DNA from 2 places in the Paenibacillus sp. FSL k6-2145 genome. Region 1 is predicted to be linked to the other one. Evidence: predicted binding sites of a transcription regulator. Region 1 holds the regulator's gene; the other holds the start of a gene.
The links. Region 1 encodes CtsR, which represses protease genes until heat stress. Its sites were predicted from a motif close to ATGGTCAATAAAGGTCAAACA; they were not measured.

Region 1 (7,412 bases):
GCATTCCGTACATTGAAACTTGGTTTTAACTTTGGCCACTTCAGCACTCCTATAATTTAGTTTTATAACAGCATTTTGCATTATTCGACGAATTTCACCCAAACTCCCTGACGTGCAGGGTTACTAAAAGTTTACCATTGTTTGAGATTTTTCGTAAAGGATTATCGCAAACTTTACACATGTTCCTGACATAATCATGTCCGTCTTCTGTCCAAAGTGCAAAAAATCCTCCCCGGCCGAAGCCGAGAAGGATTAAGGATTAATACAAGCTGAAGTTTAACTCCAGTGCTTGCTGTATATTATTTGGTTTCGATTTCCTCATTCGAAGGAACAACCACGTCTTTTTTCGTAACAGACAGTGCACCGTTCTCTTCGTCGATGAGCAATGAATCCCCTTTGGTTACGTTACCTGTGAGCAACTCTTCAGACAATTTGTCCTCGATATGCTTCTGAATTGCCCGACGAAGCGGACGTGCACCGTAAGCTGGATCAAAGCCGGCTTTGGCAAGGAAGTCCTTCGCATTGTCGGTGAGTTCGAAGTCAACTTCGTATTCACGCAGCCGTTTGCGAAGTTCCTCACTCATGAGGGTAACAATCTCTGCAATGTGTTTTTGTTCCAGAGAGTGGAATACGATAATTTCATCAATCCGGTTAAGGAACTCTGGACGGAAGCTTTTCTTCAGCTCATCCATAACTTTACCCTTCATGTTATCGTAATCCGCACCTGCATCCACAACCGCTGTGAAACCAAGTGTAGAGTTACGTTTGATCGCTTCGGCACCCACGTTGGATGTCAGGATAATCAGCGTATTCCGGAAGTCAACAACGCGACCTTTGGAATCCGTCAGACGACCATCTTCAAGCACTTGCAGCAAGATATTAAATACTTCTGGGTGTGCTTTCTCGATCTCATCAAGCAGGACTACAGAGTATGGTTTGCGACGAACTTTCTCTGTCAGCTGGCCACCTTCTTCGTATCCAACATATCCTGGAGGCGCTCCGACGAGTCGGGAAGTTGAATGTTTCTCACCATACTCAGACATATCAATCCGGATTACTGCATTTTCATCACCGAACATTGCTTCAGCCAGAGCACGAGCAAGTTCTGTTTTACCTACCCCAGTAGGACCGAGGAAGATGAATGAACCCATCGGACGTTTTGGATCTTTAAGTCCCGCACGAGCACGACGAACCGCACGGCTGACCGATTTCACAGCCTCATCTTGGCCAATGACCCGTTCATGCAGAATGGATTCCAGATTCATCAGACGTTGTGTCTCTTCTTCTTTTAGCTTGTTCACCGGAATTCCTGTCCAGTTGGCTACCACTTGTGCGATATCCTCAGGTGTTACTTCAGAATCCGTGCGACCTTGTTTTTCTTTCCACTGATTCTTCGTTACATCCAGCTCTTCACGGATTTTTTGTTCCGTATCACGAAGCGCTGCGGCTTTTTCGAACTCCTGGCTTTGAACTGCAGCGTCTTTTTCTTTACGGATATCTTCCAGACGGCTTTCCAGTTGTTTCAGGTTTGGTGGGATCGTGTAAGAGTTCAATCTTACTTTGGAACCCGCCTCATCAATCAGGTCAATCGCTTTGTCTGGCAGGAAACGGTCTGTGATGTAACGGTCAGACAGTTTAACCGCCTGTACAATCGCTTCGTCCGTAATTTTCACGCGGTGATGCGCTTCATAACGGTCACGCAAGCCATGCAAAATTTGAATCGCTTCTTCCGGAGAAGGCTGATCTACAGTAATCGGTTGGAAACGACGCTCAAGCGCTGCATCCTTCTCGATGTATTTACGATATTCATCCAGTGTTGTCGCACCGATACATTGCAGTTCTCCACGGGCCAGAGCCGGTTTCAAAATGTTAGAAGCATCGATGGCACCTTCAGCTCCGCCTGCACCAATCAAAGTATGCAATTCGTCGATAAACAGGACAATGTTACCTGCTTGGCGAATCTCATCCATGATTTTTTTCAGACGATCTTCAAACTCACCACGATATTTGGTTCCAGCGACTACTGAACCCATATCCAGGGTCATTACACGTTTGTCGCGCAATGTTTCCGGAATCTCATTTGCAATGATTTTTTGTGCAAGACCTTCAGCAATCGCTGTTTTACCTACACCTGGCTCACCGATCAATACCGGGTTGTTCTTGGTACGACGGCTGAGCACTTGGATGACACGCTCAATTTCTTTGCTACGCCCAATGACTGGGTCAAGGTTATTCTCTCTGGCGTAAGCCGTGAGGTCACGTGCCAGACTGTCCAGTGTTGGTGTGCTGACATTGGCAGGTGTTCCATTGTGACTGGATACAGCTTCACTGCTGCCAAGCAACTGTAACACTTGTTGACGTGCTTTGTTCAGGCTGATACCCAGGTTATTGAGCACACGTGCTGCAACACCCTCGCCTTCACGAATCAATCCGAGCAGGATATGCTCTGTGCCTACATAGGTATGGCCCAATTTACGAGCTTCATCCATAGACAGTTCAATTACTTTTTTCGCACGTGGCGTATATGCAATGTTGGTAGGTTGCTCTTGGCCACGGCCAATCAGCGTTTCTACTTCATCCTGAATTTTTTCCAATCCGAGTCCCAGGCCGATCAGTGCTTTGGCAGCGATGCCTTCGCCTTCACGAATGAGGCCGAGCAAAATATGCTCAGTACCGATGTTATTATGACCGAGACGGACAGCTTCTTCCTGCGCGAGTGCGAGCACCTTTTGGGCCCGTTCCGTAAATCTTCCAAACATCATATCTCCTGCACCTCCATGGTTTTGGATAAAACGAGGGTCATGTAATAAAATAACCGTCGTATTCTTCATATCATTTTTGTTTGCAGCCGTGCTGCGAATAAAGTCATTTGGCATTCGTACATGCCTTATTATATAAAAGCCGCAATGCGGCATGAAACCATAATTCAATACAATATCAGGCTAAGCTAGGACTGCTTCGCTGCATTGATCGTATCACGAATCAACTGAGCACGATAGATGTCACGCTCATCTGTGCGCATATCTTCCCCGAATGTTTTCTGCAAAAATCCCGGCTGTGTCATCACATTCAACTCATTCATTACCGTGATGGACAATCCATCCAGTAAGCCGAGATCCACGCCAAGGCGTACATCCGATAAGCGCTGTGCAGCTTCCTTGGAATCAACAATAGCTGCATGAGACAATATGCCGTAAGAACGCATGACACGATCCGTAATCCGAAGTCTGGAGTCGGTAATTAACCGTTCTCTGGCTGTACGCTCATGACCTATCATCTGTAATACAACACCATGCAGGTTCTCGATGACTTCCTGTTCGGTCTGTCCCAATGTAATCTGGTTCGAGATCTGGAACAGGTTACCCATCGCCTCACTGCCTTCACCATATATCCCCCTTACAGTTAATCCCACTTGGGAAACTGCGGTTAGAATACGGCCTATCTGTTGCGTCATCACTAGGGCAGGCAAGTGCATCATAACCGATGCTCTAACACCTGTACCTACATTGGTAGGACAACTGGTTAAGTATCCTCTGCGATCATCAAAAGCATAGTCCACGTGCGCTTCAAAAGCATCATCTATTGCGGAAGCTTTCTCCCAGGCTTCTTTCACCTGGAACCCCGGATAGAGGCACTGGATACGAAGATGATCCTCTTCATTAATCATAATACTGACCGACTCATCCTCACTGAGAATAACCGCACCATTCCTGGATTCATTCGCAAGACTTGGACTGATGAGATGTTTCTCCACCAGCACCCGTTTGTCGAGTTCGTCAATATCGATCAGATCCAACGTATGAAAATCCCCAAAGGCATGAACGTCATCGTATTGAAGTACTTCGCTCAGCTTATTCAGCACCTCTTCCGATTGCTCATTGGAAGCCAGCATCGGAAACGGAACATGCTGAAGGTTGCGTGCAATCCGGACACGGCTGCTAATGACAATTTCGGAATCAGCCGCATCACTGCGCATCCAGTCGCTGAGCGCCTTCTCTGTAAAGCGCAGATTAGGCATTACGCATCCCTCCTACTCATGACAAACTTTACTCCTGAGCTATTCCTTTTTCAAGTCCTCTGATCTGGTCACGGATCTGAGCCGCCTCTTCAAATTCCTCTTGCGCGATGCTCTCCTGGAGCTCACGCTTCAGATCAGCGATTTGCCGTTTCACCTTGATGCGACCACCAGCTCGTGCAGGCACTTTGCCTACATGGGACGTACTACCATGAACCCGCTTGAACAAAGGGTCCAGACGGCTGTCAAAATATTTATAACATGAACTGCAGCCAAATCGGCCTATCTTGCTGAATTGTGAGTACGTCATACCACACTCTTCACACTGAAGTGCTTTTGCAGGTGGTGTTCCTGCCGATCCACTTTTGCTGGCTGGATCAAAATCAAGCAATCCGGACAACAAGTTGTGAATGGAAAACCCGCCTGCTGTTCCAGGGATCATTTCCCCTTTTTCACGGGCACATGACTCACAAATATGGAATTCCGTCTTCTCTCCATTTACGATTTTCGTAAAATGAAGTGTCGCCGGACGTTTATTGCATTCTTGGCACAGCATATTGATGTACCTCCTTTGACCCCGATAGTTTTCATTTACCGAGCAAAGATATTAACATCGCCTTCAACATTCTGGCACGAATTTGATCCCGGTAAGGAAGTTTGACTAATATAACCTCTCTAGATACAGCAGCTCGCATCAACCCGGCTTCCCGCTTGCTCAAGAAGCGTGCTTCTTCCAATTGATAGATCAAACCTTCGGCAGCTGTCTGCCCGATCTCTTCACCAATACTATGGTGCAAATGATTATGCAGAGCTGATTGGGCCGGTAATTCAATGCGCTGTATGCGAACATAACCACCACCGCCGCGTTTACTCTCTACCAGGTATCCCTTCTCGAGTGTAAAACGTGTGCTGATGACATAATTGATCTGGGAAGGTACACATGAGAATTGATCTGCCAGATCATTACGCTGAATTTCAACCATTCCTTCGGGACTTTCATGCAAAATACTCTTCAGATATCGTTCGATAATATCAGAGATATTACGCATCCAATCATCCTCCACTGTCTGAAACGTTAAGTCAATAAGGACCCACACGCCCCCACAGAGTACACCTTCTCTACCCATTTAACCAATCAGGAAAACAGCGAATCTTGCTTCCACAGGTATCAACAGGAGAGCGAAGGAAGCACGAAGGTCCTTTAATATTCCCTTGATCCTCCGATGAGATGAATCCCGTATATTGGCGATCATGCATCAGATTGTTGAAAGAAAGCTACTTAAGTATTAAACCTTTAGTTGACTTTGACTTTCTTTGACTTTATAACCATTATAGCATATTTTGTGGTTTTGCCAAGTGGGGTCACTATTCATTTTTTACGATTTTACACGAAATATTCCCCAGACACAAAAAAACCTCCCCAAAATTGCTGGAGAAGTCCATTTGTCTTTCAATTACGTCGTATTTCTATATAAGCTCATCCAGTTAAATGGAGCAATGGTGAATAGGTTATCAGAAGAAATCGAGTAAATAGGTTTCCCGTTCAGGAATCGCCTGTTCCAAAGCCTTGATTGCTGTGTTCGGTCCGTGAATTCTTCCCATTCGTGCCATTTCCGTTGGTCTGCGATATCCCATCATCACTGCAGTAAGGGACTGAATATCTAACTTAATAGTCTGATCATCAGTAATTGGCTCCGAAGTTTTCCATATGGACGCTGTTCCATTCATCGCTACGTTTAATTGCCATACTCCTTCATTCCACGGAGCGTGGGTATCCTCTACCTGTAGAACAATCTGCACCGGTGAGTCCTGGCTTGCAAATGGATACTGGGATATAAACTGCTCTACACTAACGATACGCGCCATAAAATAAGGTACGATCTCTTGCTGAATCCGTGGGTTATCCAATTGGAAAGCAAGCGTATCACTGGCAGGTGCCTGCAACGTAACTTCCTGGATCATGGAATCATGATTGGCAATGAAGGTCCACAGCCCTTGTCTAGCCTCTTCATTCAGATAGATGATCTCTTTAATGGTAAACTTATTTTCCTTAACCTCATATAAAAGATAACCTTGTGCTGCATCAGATTCATCGTAATATACAGCCTTCTGGCTGCTCCCATTAACAAGAACCGAATTTTCCCACCTTGCATCATCCCGAACCAGAGTTCCGTTATAACGCTCAGCATAAGCACTGTATACTTCCTTTAATATGCTGAGGCCCGGATCCCCACGCCGAATTGTTCCCGGTGTCGCTTTTTTCAGAGGCAAATGAGCTGTAGGTACTTTATAACGTTTAAATTCAACATAAGTCTCCCATCCATACTTCCGATAGAAACCAAAAGAGAATGGATGCAAGAACGATATACTTTGTTTGTTACGATTCATTTCTTCCAACGCATGCTTCAGCAGACCCGCTACCCAGCCTTTGCGTCTATACTCTGGCCAGGTGGCTACACCCGCAATACCGCCCATTTCGAACGATCTGCCATGAATATAGGTTTGAAAAGGGATAATGTGAAGTTTGGCGCCTAGCTGCCCGTCCTCATATACACCCCATATATCCTGTGACGAAAATTGACTCCGTCGACTTTCTTTTTGTTCATCACTCATTACTACTTGAAAAGCATATTCGGAGAGTGCCATCGCCGGTTCAAAATCGTTTACCGTCAATTTTTGAATTTCCATGTCGTCCTACACCCCATTCGCTAGAGTTATTATCAATCCAATTCATGGCCTGATATATGATATATGTACCCCTTTGAGTGTGTCAGAGGATTCCTACAAAGTCAAATAAGAGATGCTCTCGCATCCCCTAAAATAAACAAATAAAAACCACCACCGAATAACATCGGCAGTGGTTCTTCGCTTGGCGGCGTCCTACTCTCCCAGGACCCTGCGGTCCAAGTACCATCGGCGCTAGAGGGCTTAACGGTCGTGTTCGGGATGGGTACGTGTGGAACCCCTCCGCCATCGCCACCAAACGCATAGCTTACATTTCAGAGATCGTTCTCTGAAAACTAGATTCGAAACGAAACATGCGAATTATCACTTGCTATTGGATAAGCCCTCGACCGATTAGTACTGGTCAGCTCCATGCATTGCTGCACTTCCACCCCCAGCCTATCTACCTCGTCGTCTTCAAGGGGTCTTACATACTGGGAAATCTCATCTTGAGGGGGGCTTCACGCTTAGATGCTTTCAGCGTTTATCCCGTCCGTACATAGCTACCCAGCGGTGCTCCTGGCGGAACAACTGGTACACCAGCGGTACGTCCATCCCGGTCCTCTCGTACTAAGGACAGCTCCTCTCAAATTTCCTACGCCCACGACAGATAGGGACCGAACTGTCTCACGACGTTCTGAACCCAGCTCGCGTACCGCTTTAATGGGCGAAC
Region 2 (7,412 bases), 1.0 Mb from region 1:
CAGCGTACGGATGTAAGCAATAACTTCATTCGCATCTTGGGAAGTCGAGGATTTGCCTGTACCAATCGCCCAGATTGGCTCATAAGCGATAACAACTTGTGCCGCTTGCTCTGCAGACAGACCTGCAAAAGCAGCTACTGTTTGCACTTTGCATACGTCTTTTGTTTGGTTCGCTTCACGCTCTTCAAGCGTCTCACCAAGGCAAAAGATTGGAGTCAATCCGTGACGGAATGCTGCATGCAACTTTTTATTGACAGTCTCATCGGTTTCCGCAAAATATTGACGGCGCTCCGAGTGACCAATAATGACATAATCCACACCCAGGTCTTTCAGCATTACACCGCTGATTTCACCTGTGAATGCACCGTTATCTTCAAAATGAAGATTTTGTGCACCAATTTTGATGTTTGTGCCTTTAACGGCTTCTACCAGGGATGGCAGATTTGTAAACGGTGCGCAGATTACAGTCTCCACGCCTTCAACTTCCGCTTTTCCTTTAACTTCCTGAATGAAGTCATTGGATTCGGAAACCGTTTTGAACATTTTCCAGTTACCTGCGATAATCGGTGTTCTCATGGGTTTCAACTCCTTCATGCTATAGACTACTAAAACTTACTTGTCGTTCAATGCCACTACGCCTGGAAGTACTTTACCTTCCATGAACTCGAGCGATGCACCGCCACCTGTAGAGATGTGGTTCATCTTGTCAGCCAATTTGAACTTCTCAGCTGCTGCTGCGGAGTCACCGCCACCAATTACAGTGTAAGCTTCTGTCTCAGCGCAAGCTTCCGCTACTGCACGAGTACCGTGGGAGAATGGCTCGATTTCAAATACGCCCATTGGTCCGTTCCACACAACCAATTTGGAGTTTTTGATAACGTCAGCATAGATCTCACGTGTTTTAGGACCGATGTCGATGCCTTCCCAATCTGCTGGGATGCCGTCGATGTCAACGATTTGTGTGTTTGCTTTCGCACTGAAATCGTCAGACACTACGATATCTACCGGCAGGTAGAAGTTTTTGCCCAGTTTTTTCGCTTTTTCGATGAAACCGAGAGCAACATCAAGTTTGGAATCATCCAACAAGGATTGTCCAATTTCATGTCCTTGTGCTTTCAAGAACGTGTAAGTCAGACCGCCACCGATGATCACGTTGTCTGCAATGTTCAGCAGGTTGTCGATTACATCGATTTTGTCCTTAACTTTGGATCCACCAATGATGGCTGTGAAAGGACGCTCAGGGTTGGAAATTGCTTTACCCAACACTTCAAGTTCTTTCTCCATCAACAAACCGGACACTGCTGGAAGCAAGTGAGCGATTCCTTCAGTCGAAGCGTGTGCTCTGTGTGCCGCGCCAAACGCATCGTTAACGAAAACGTCAGCCAGTTCAGCAAATTGTTTTGCGAGTTCTGCATCGTTTTTCTCTTCGCCTGCGTGGAAACGAACGTTTTCAAGCAACAATACGTCGCCGTTGTTCAGTTCAGCGATTTGAGCTTTAACAGCGTCACCAACAGAATCGTCAGCTTTAACAACTGTTTTACCAAGCAATTCTGACAAACGCTCAGCTGCTGGAGTCAAACGCAAGGATTCAACCACTTCGCCGTTAGGACGACCCATGTGGCTTGCCAAAATGACTTTAGCGCCTTTTTCAATCAAGAAGTTGATTGTAGGAAGCGTTGCACGAATACGTTTGTCATCTGTAATTTTACCATCTTCGAGCGGCACATTGAAATCTACACGGACAAAAGCCCGTTTTCCTGTCAATTCGATATCGCGTACACTTTTTTTGTTCATCTGTATTTCCTCCGCACCCATGTATTTGGTGGACCCATCAAGGGCTGAAATCCCTTGTCAATCCTGGTGTTTTTGAGAAATTTGCAAAATATTGATATATAAAGAGCGGAAACAATATAGCATCTGTTTCCGCTCTATGTTATTGCAGATATTACTTAATCATTTTTGCAAAGTGCTCCAAAGTGCGAACCAATTGTGCAGTGTAGGACATTTCATTGTCATACCAAGCTACAGTTTTAACCAATTGTTGGTCGCCAACAGTCAGAACTTTAGTTTGAGTTGCATCAAACAGGGAACCGAAAGTGATACCTTGGATGTCGGAAGATACGATTTCGTCTTCAGTGTATCCGAAAGTTTGTGGATCGGAAGCTTCTTTCATTACTGCGTTAACTTCTTCAGCAGTAACTTTTTTACCCAGAACTGTTACGAGTTCAGTCAGGGAACCAGTAGCTACTGGTACACGTTGAGCTGCACCATCCAATTTACCTTGCAGTTCTGGAATTACCAGACCGATTGCTTTAGCAGCACCAGTTGTGTTAGGGATGATGTTTTCAGCTGCTGCGCGAGCACGACGGAAGTCACCTTTAGGGTGTGGAGCATCCAACGTGTTTTGGTCGCCAGTGTAAGCATGAATTGTAGTCATCAAACCTTGAACGATTCCGAATTTGTCTTGCAGTGTTTTTGCCATAGGTGCCAGGCAGTTTGTTGTGCAAGATGCGCCGGAGATTACAGTTTCAGTACCGTCGAGGATTTCATGGTTTACGTTGTAAACGATGGTTTTCATGTCGCCAGTAGCTGGTGCGGAGATAACAACTTTCTTAGCTCCACCTTTCAAGTGTTTCTCAGCTGCTTCTTTAGTTGTGAAGAAACCAGTACATTCCAGAACGATATCTACGCCCAGGTCGCCCCAAGGAAGTTCTTCTGGGTTACGGTTAGCCAATACTTTAACTTCTTTGCCGTTCACTTTGAAGAAGCCATCGTGTACTTCAACATCGCCATCGAAGCGACCTTGAGTTGTATCATATTTGAGCAAATGAGCGAGCATTTTAGCGTCAGTCAAGTCGTTGATTGCTACTACCTCGATGCCCTCTACATTTTGAATACGGCGGAATGCCAAGCGTCCAATACGTCCAAAACCGTTAATACCTACTTTAATCATGAGTAAGTTCCTCCCAAGTTTTGATTAATTTTTTATGAAACTTATATATTCAAGACAGACGGTGAAGTCCGTCAAGACAACAATTGTTGTGTTGCAAAGTAAACCCTTATTCCATTTCAGCAACGATGACTTCGGCAGCAGCCTCATCAATAATCAGAATATCTTCCTGACCAAATCGCAACACGGAATGTATAGCAGCAGCTTTGCTTTTGCCACCTGCAATTCCAATCACAACATCGGTTCGTTCAATATCCTGAAGTCGCATACCCAGTGTAAGCATGGTATGTACCACCTTACCCTGATCGTTAAAGTAATAACCGAAAGATTCAGATACGGCTCCTTGCTCCTGAAGTTCATCTATAATCTCCGTCGCAAGTTTACGTCTTGTCGCCATCTCCACGGCATCACCAATTCCATGAATAACAATGCGCGATTGCCGAATCAGCTGCAGAATCTCCTGAACACTGGGGTCCTGGATTAATGATTCATAGGCATGATCACTTAGCAAATCCGGTACATGCAGGAGTTTGTATTGCGCTCCTACCCGTTTTGCCATTGTGGATGCAATCGTATTTGCCTGAATTTCAAGGCTTTCTCCAAGTCCACCGCGTGCCGGTACGAACCAGACACCTTTGAGCGATGTTGGCGGAGTCAGTTGCTCTGCGACTTCGGCCGTTGTTGATCCGCCAGTAACGGCGACAACGTCGTTGTCACTCATGATATTGCCGAGAGCCTTCGCTCCGGCTCTGCCCAGTTCCCTTTTGGCAAATGGAGAAACGTCCGAATCACCAGGAACCACAACTACCTTTTGCAGACCGTAGGCTTGCTTGATGCGCTCTTCCAGCTCGGATAATCCGAACAACTCTTTGGCTACGGGCTCTAACTGCTGCAGCAAATCATACCCTGCCTCGCTGATCTTCATCCCTGCACTGTCAATTTCAATAAGTCCCTGAGCCTTTAACAGATCGGTCTCAGCCCTCAGAACCCGCTCGGTCATCTGCATGGAATTAGCTAACGTTCTCCGTCCGATCACATCCGATAACATGATCTGTTGCAGAATCGTATACCTCTTTTTTAAGATATCCATGAGATCAGGCAGAAGCTGCTTTTGTACTTCTAAAATCGTTCGCATGCTTTCCACTCCCGCAAGTTCTCGTTCTAGGCTCTCTTTCGTGGCCCTAAAACGTCCCGGGTTAACTTTTTAAGTCCCACGTCTATTCTACCTAAAACTGACGTGACATGCAAGTGTTTCAACGTGTTATTTCGACACGTATTCAGCGTTTGTACGCGCCTATTTTCACAATCCTAGACTTCCATGATCAAGGACTAGCTCATACATACCATATATAGAAGAAACGGAAGAATTCCATCTACATATCGCTCAGAAACACATTTCATACGGCATGTCCAAAACCTCTAATAGCATTTACTTAAATGCACTCTTTATCCTCTCTTCTTCATCATGATCATTTTTGGGTTAATCCAAACCAATACCACAACGAACTGCTTGCAATTAAATATTTCATGAGCTATAATCAATATTGCTGTCACATAATGTGCGCCCGTGGTCCAATGGATATGACGTAGGCCTCCGAAGCCTGAGATCCAAGTTCGATTCTTGGCGGGCGCGCCATTTTTATTTAACAGCTCATAACCCATTTAACCAATGAAACCGGAAAGGTTTCTTTTTTTTGTAAGTTAGTTTGACTTTCTTTGACTTTTTGTTTGGAATTGTTTATTATGTGGGTAATACGGTAACAGTTTAATTATAAACACCAATAACATTTACATTCCAAGGAGGTTTTTCACGTGAGTTTTATTCCAATGGTCGTTGAACAGAGCAACCGGGGTGAGCGCGCCTACGACATCTACTCCAGATTGCTGAAGGATCGTATTATTTTCCTTGGTAGCGATGTTAATGACGTAGTGGCTAATGCCATTATGGCACAGATGTTGTTCCTGGCTGCGGAAGATCCGGAGAAAGACATTCACTTATACATTAACAGCCCAGGCGGATCGATTACAGCCGGTATGGCCATTTACGATACAATGCAATTCATCAAACCGGATGTATCTACCATCTGTGTAGGTATGGCGGCTTCCATGGGCGCATTCTTGCTGAATGCCGGTGCAAAAGGTAAACGTTTTGCGTTGCCTAACAGTGAGATCATGATTCACCAACCACTTGGTGGTGCTCAAGGTCAAGCTTCTGATATCGAAATTCGTGCTCGCCGCATCCTGAAAATGCGTGATACCTTGAACCGCATCATCTCTGAGCGTTCAGGTCAACCGCTGGAGCGGATTGAGAAAGATACAGATCGTGACTACTTCATGAGTGCCGCTGAAGCTGCCGATTACGGTATCATTGATAAAGTTATTGAAAACGTAGGTTCCCAAGGTATCTAAGTGTGATGTAGACCCCGGTCTACGCGTTGACATAATAACACCTAACGTAATCAGCAACATCTCATTATGTTGTTTATACGAGAAGAAGCCCTCATCATAATTATGATGAGGGCTTCTTCTTTTCATTTTATAAGAAAGATAACTGATGAGTGCACAATAATGATTCGTTATTTGGTTCCCGTTACATCGCTAAATGGTTCTGTGCCTTTAGGGAGAATTTCTTTATACGTAAATGGCATTTCAGGGAATCCCTCTGCGTACGCCGTATACTCATACAGCTGGAAGAACACAACCACACCCGTTGGTGTCACATAGAAATCCTGATCTTTATTTAACCCTTTATACCCATCGAGGTATCCACCGCGGGCTTTCAGTTGCTCGCCCACTTTTTTACTCAATGTCTCGCGCATGGTTTTATTATTTTGCAGCACATCATCTAACGTGAGCTCCTTGCCTGTGTCCAGTGCAAAGGTGTGGCCCGTACGGTATGTCATACCATGAGCGCCAGCATAATCTTCGTATCGTTGTGTAATAAGTCCCAACACGCCTTTTTCATTGTACGTCACTACATAAGAGCTCTCAAATGCATATGGACGGTTGGCTGTTGCACCGCCGAATTCAGATGTCTGTTTCTTGAAGTCAGCTACATAAGCATCTACTTCGTCTTTGAGCACTTTGTTGATCGCTGCTTCAGCTTCTTTGCTGGCAAGTCCACTCACCTGTGGATATTGAACATCTACTTCAGCGTTTTTCACAGTGACATTAACTGTTGCCGCTTTAATTTTCACGTTATTTTGTTTCACCTTACTAAGTGTCAACGTTTTGGTTTTGCCATCCCAATTCCCCTGTACACCCAGATAATCTCTCATTGCCGAGAATGGAATATACAATCGACCCTGAATCAATTTCGCTTCCACCTGAGGATAATAACCGTTAATATAAACGTTTGGCTGTCCATCCATCAGGCTAACGGTCATCGCATTGTTGGCTGCTGTTACCGTATATGACTTGGTTTTTGCATCATATTTCAGGGATCCACCTGCCACATCTTTAACTGCCGTAAGAGAGACCCAAGTTGAGCCACCTTGAAGAAGTCCTTTTTGAGTCAGTGTTTTTCCACCCGATTTCAGAGTTACCTCAGCCGGGGTTGTCACTTTCGAGGATACCGATGCTGCCTGAACCGAACTATCCTGCCATACCGAACCGCTACCTACAATAATTCCTGCTGCAAGCAATGCACTTGTCCATTTTTTCCATGATGTCATATATAAAACTCCTCTCAAAATTCACAATTAGGGATCATTGCGTATGTAATCCTGATCTGATCGCATATCTCATACGCTCACCTCTCTATTATAATTAACCCGATTTCGGAAAGGTTTACAGCTCGAGTTACAATGTTGATGAATATCAGACCGAAAATATAAGGGGATATGACCTTTTTGTCACGAACAACTATACAAAAAAGATACCAATAACCAGCATTTCATGTAGCTTCAAAAGGTACCCTCTTCTCCAACTTCATCAAAGTTTGCTTTTCCAACAAAAAAAGACTCTGTCCACAGGACAAAGTCTTTGTCATTATTTCGTTGTACCCCTTCAAATGACTCATGAAAAGGTTACTTGAGTTTACAATCCTAGTTCACTCTTGTTTATTTCATTTCATACGTGATATTCAGGATTGTGCTTACTTTAACCTGGCCTGTTTCAATCTCAGTGCCACCTGCTGTATCTTGTGCTTTGGACATCAACGCCTCGCTTGCATAGAATACAGGCACATTGGCATCACCTTGGCTCACGGAAAGAACAGCACCGAGTTGACGTTTAACTGCTTTTGCAATGGCGCCAGCTTTCACATCTGCATTGGCAACAGCTTTCTCAATCACTTGGGACTCATAACTTTCCGGATTTTCTACAGTAAAGCGCACGTTTTCAATATTGTTGGCACCTGCCCCCGAAGCAGCATCGAGCAACTCGCCAATCTTGTCCATCTCACGATATGTGACAGTCAACGTATGATGCGCTGTATATCCTTTAATTTGCTGTCCGTCTT

Region 2: the regulator CtsR is predicted to act here: its motif matches at 4,654-4,674, upstream of clpP (ATP-dependent Clp endopeptidase proteolytic subunit ClpP).

Annotation. Positions count from the first base shown of each region.
Region 1 is NZ_CP150267.1:1,299,842-1,307,253, forward strand. Features, by position in the region: gene radA (DNA repair protein RadA) at 1-39, opposite strand, end outside; gene NZ043_RS05880 (ATP-dependent Clp protease ATP-binding subunit) at 300-2,762, opposite strand; gene NZ043_RS05885 (protein arginine kinase) at 2,948-4,018, opposite strand; gene NZ043_RS05890 (UvrB/UvrC motif-containing protein) at 4,047-4,571, opposite strand; gene NZ043_RS05895 (CtsR family transcriptional regulator) at 4,603-5,064, opposite strand; gene NZ043_RS05900 (GNAT family N-acetyltransferase) at 5,528-6,703, opposite strand; rRNA gene rrf (5S ribosomal RNA) at 6,883-6,999, opposite strand; rRNA gene NZ043_RS05910 (23S ribosomal RNA) at 7,074-7,412, opposite strand, start outside.
Region 2 is NZ_CP150267.1:2,306,663-2,314,074, reverse strand. Features, by position in the region: gene tpiA (triose-phosphate isomerase) at 1-576, opposite strand, end outside; gene NZ043_RS10230 (phosphoglycerate kinase) at 613-1,794, opposite strand; gene gap (type I glyceraldehyde-3-phosphate dehydrogenase) at 1,946-2,953, opposite strand; gene NZ043_RS10220 (sugar-binding domain-containing protein) at 3,060-4,085, opposite strand; tRNA gene NZ043_RS10215 (tRNA-Arg) at 4,512-4,586, shown strand; gene clpP (ATP-dependent Clp endopeptidase proteolytic subunit ClpP) at 4,763-5,359, shown strand; gene NZ043_RS10205 (DUF4163 domain-containing protein) at 5,527-6,624, opposite strand; gene NZ043_RS10200 (SIMPL domain-containing protein) at 7,012-7,412, opposite strand, start outside.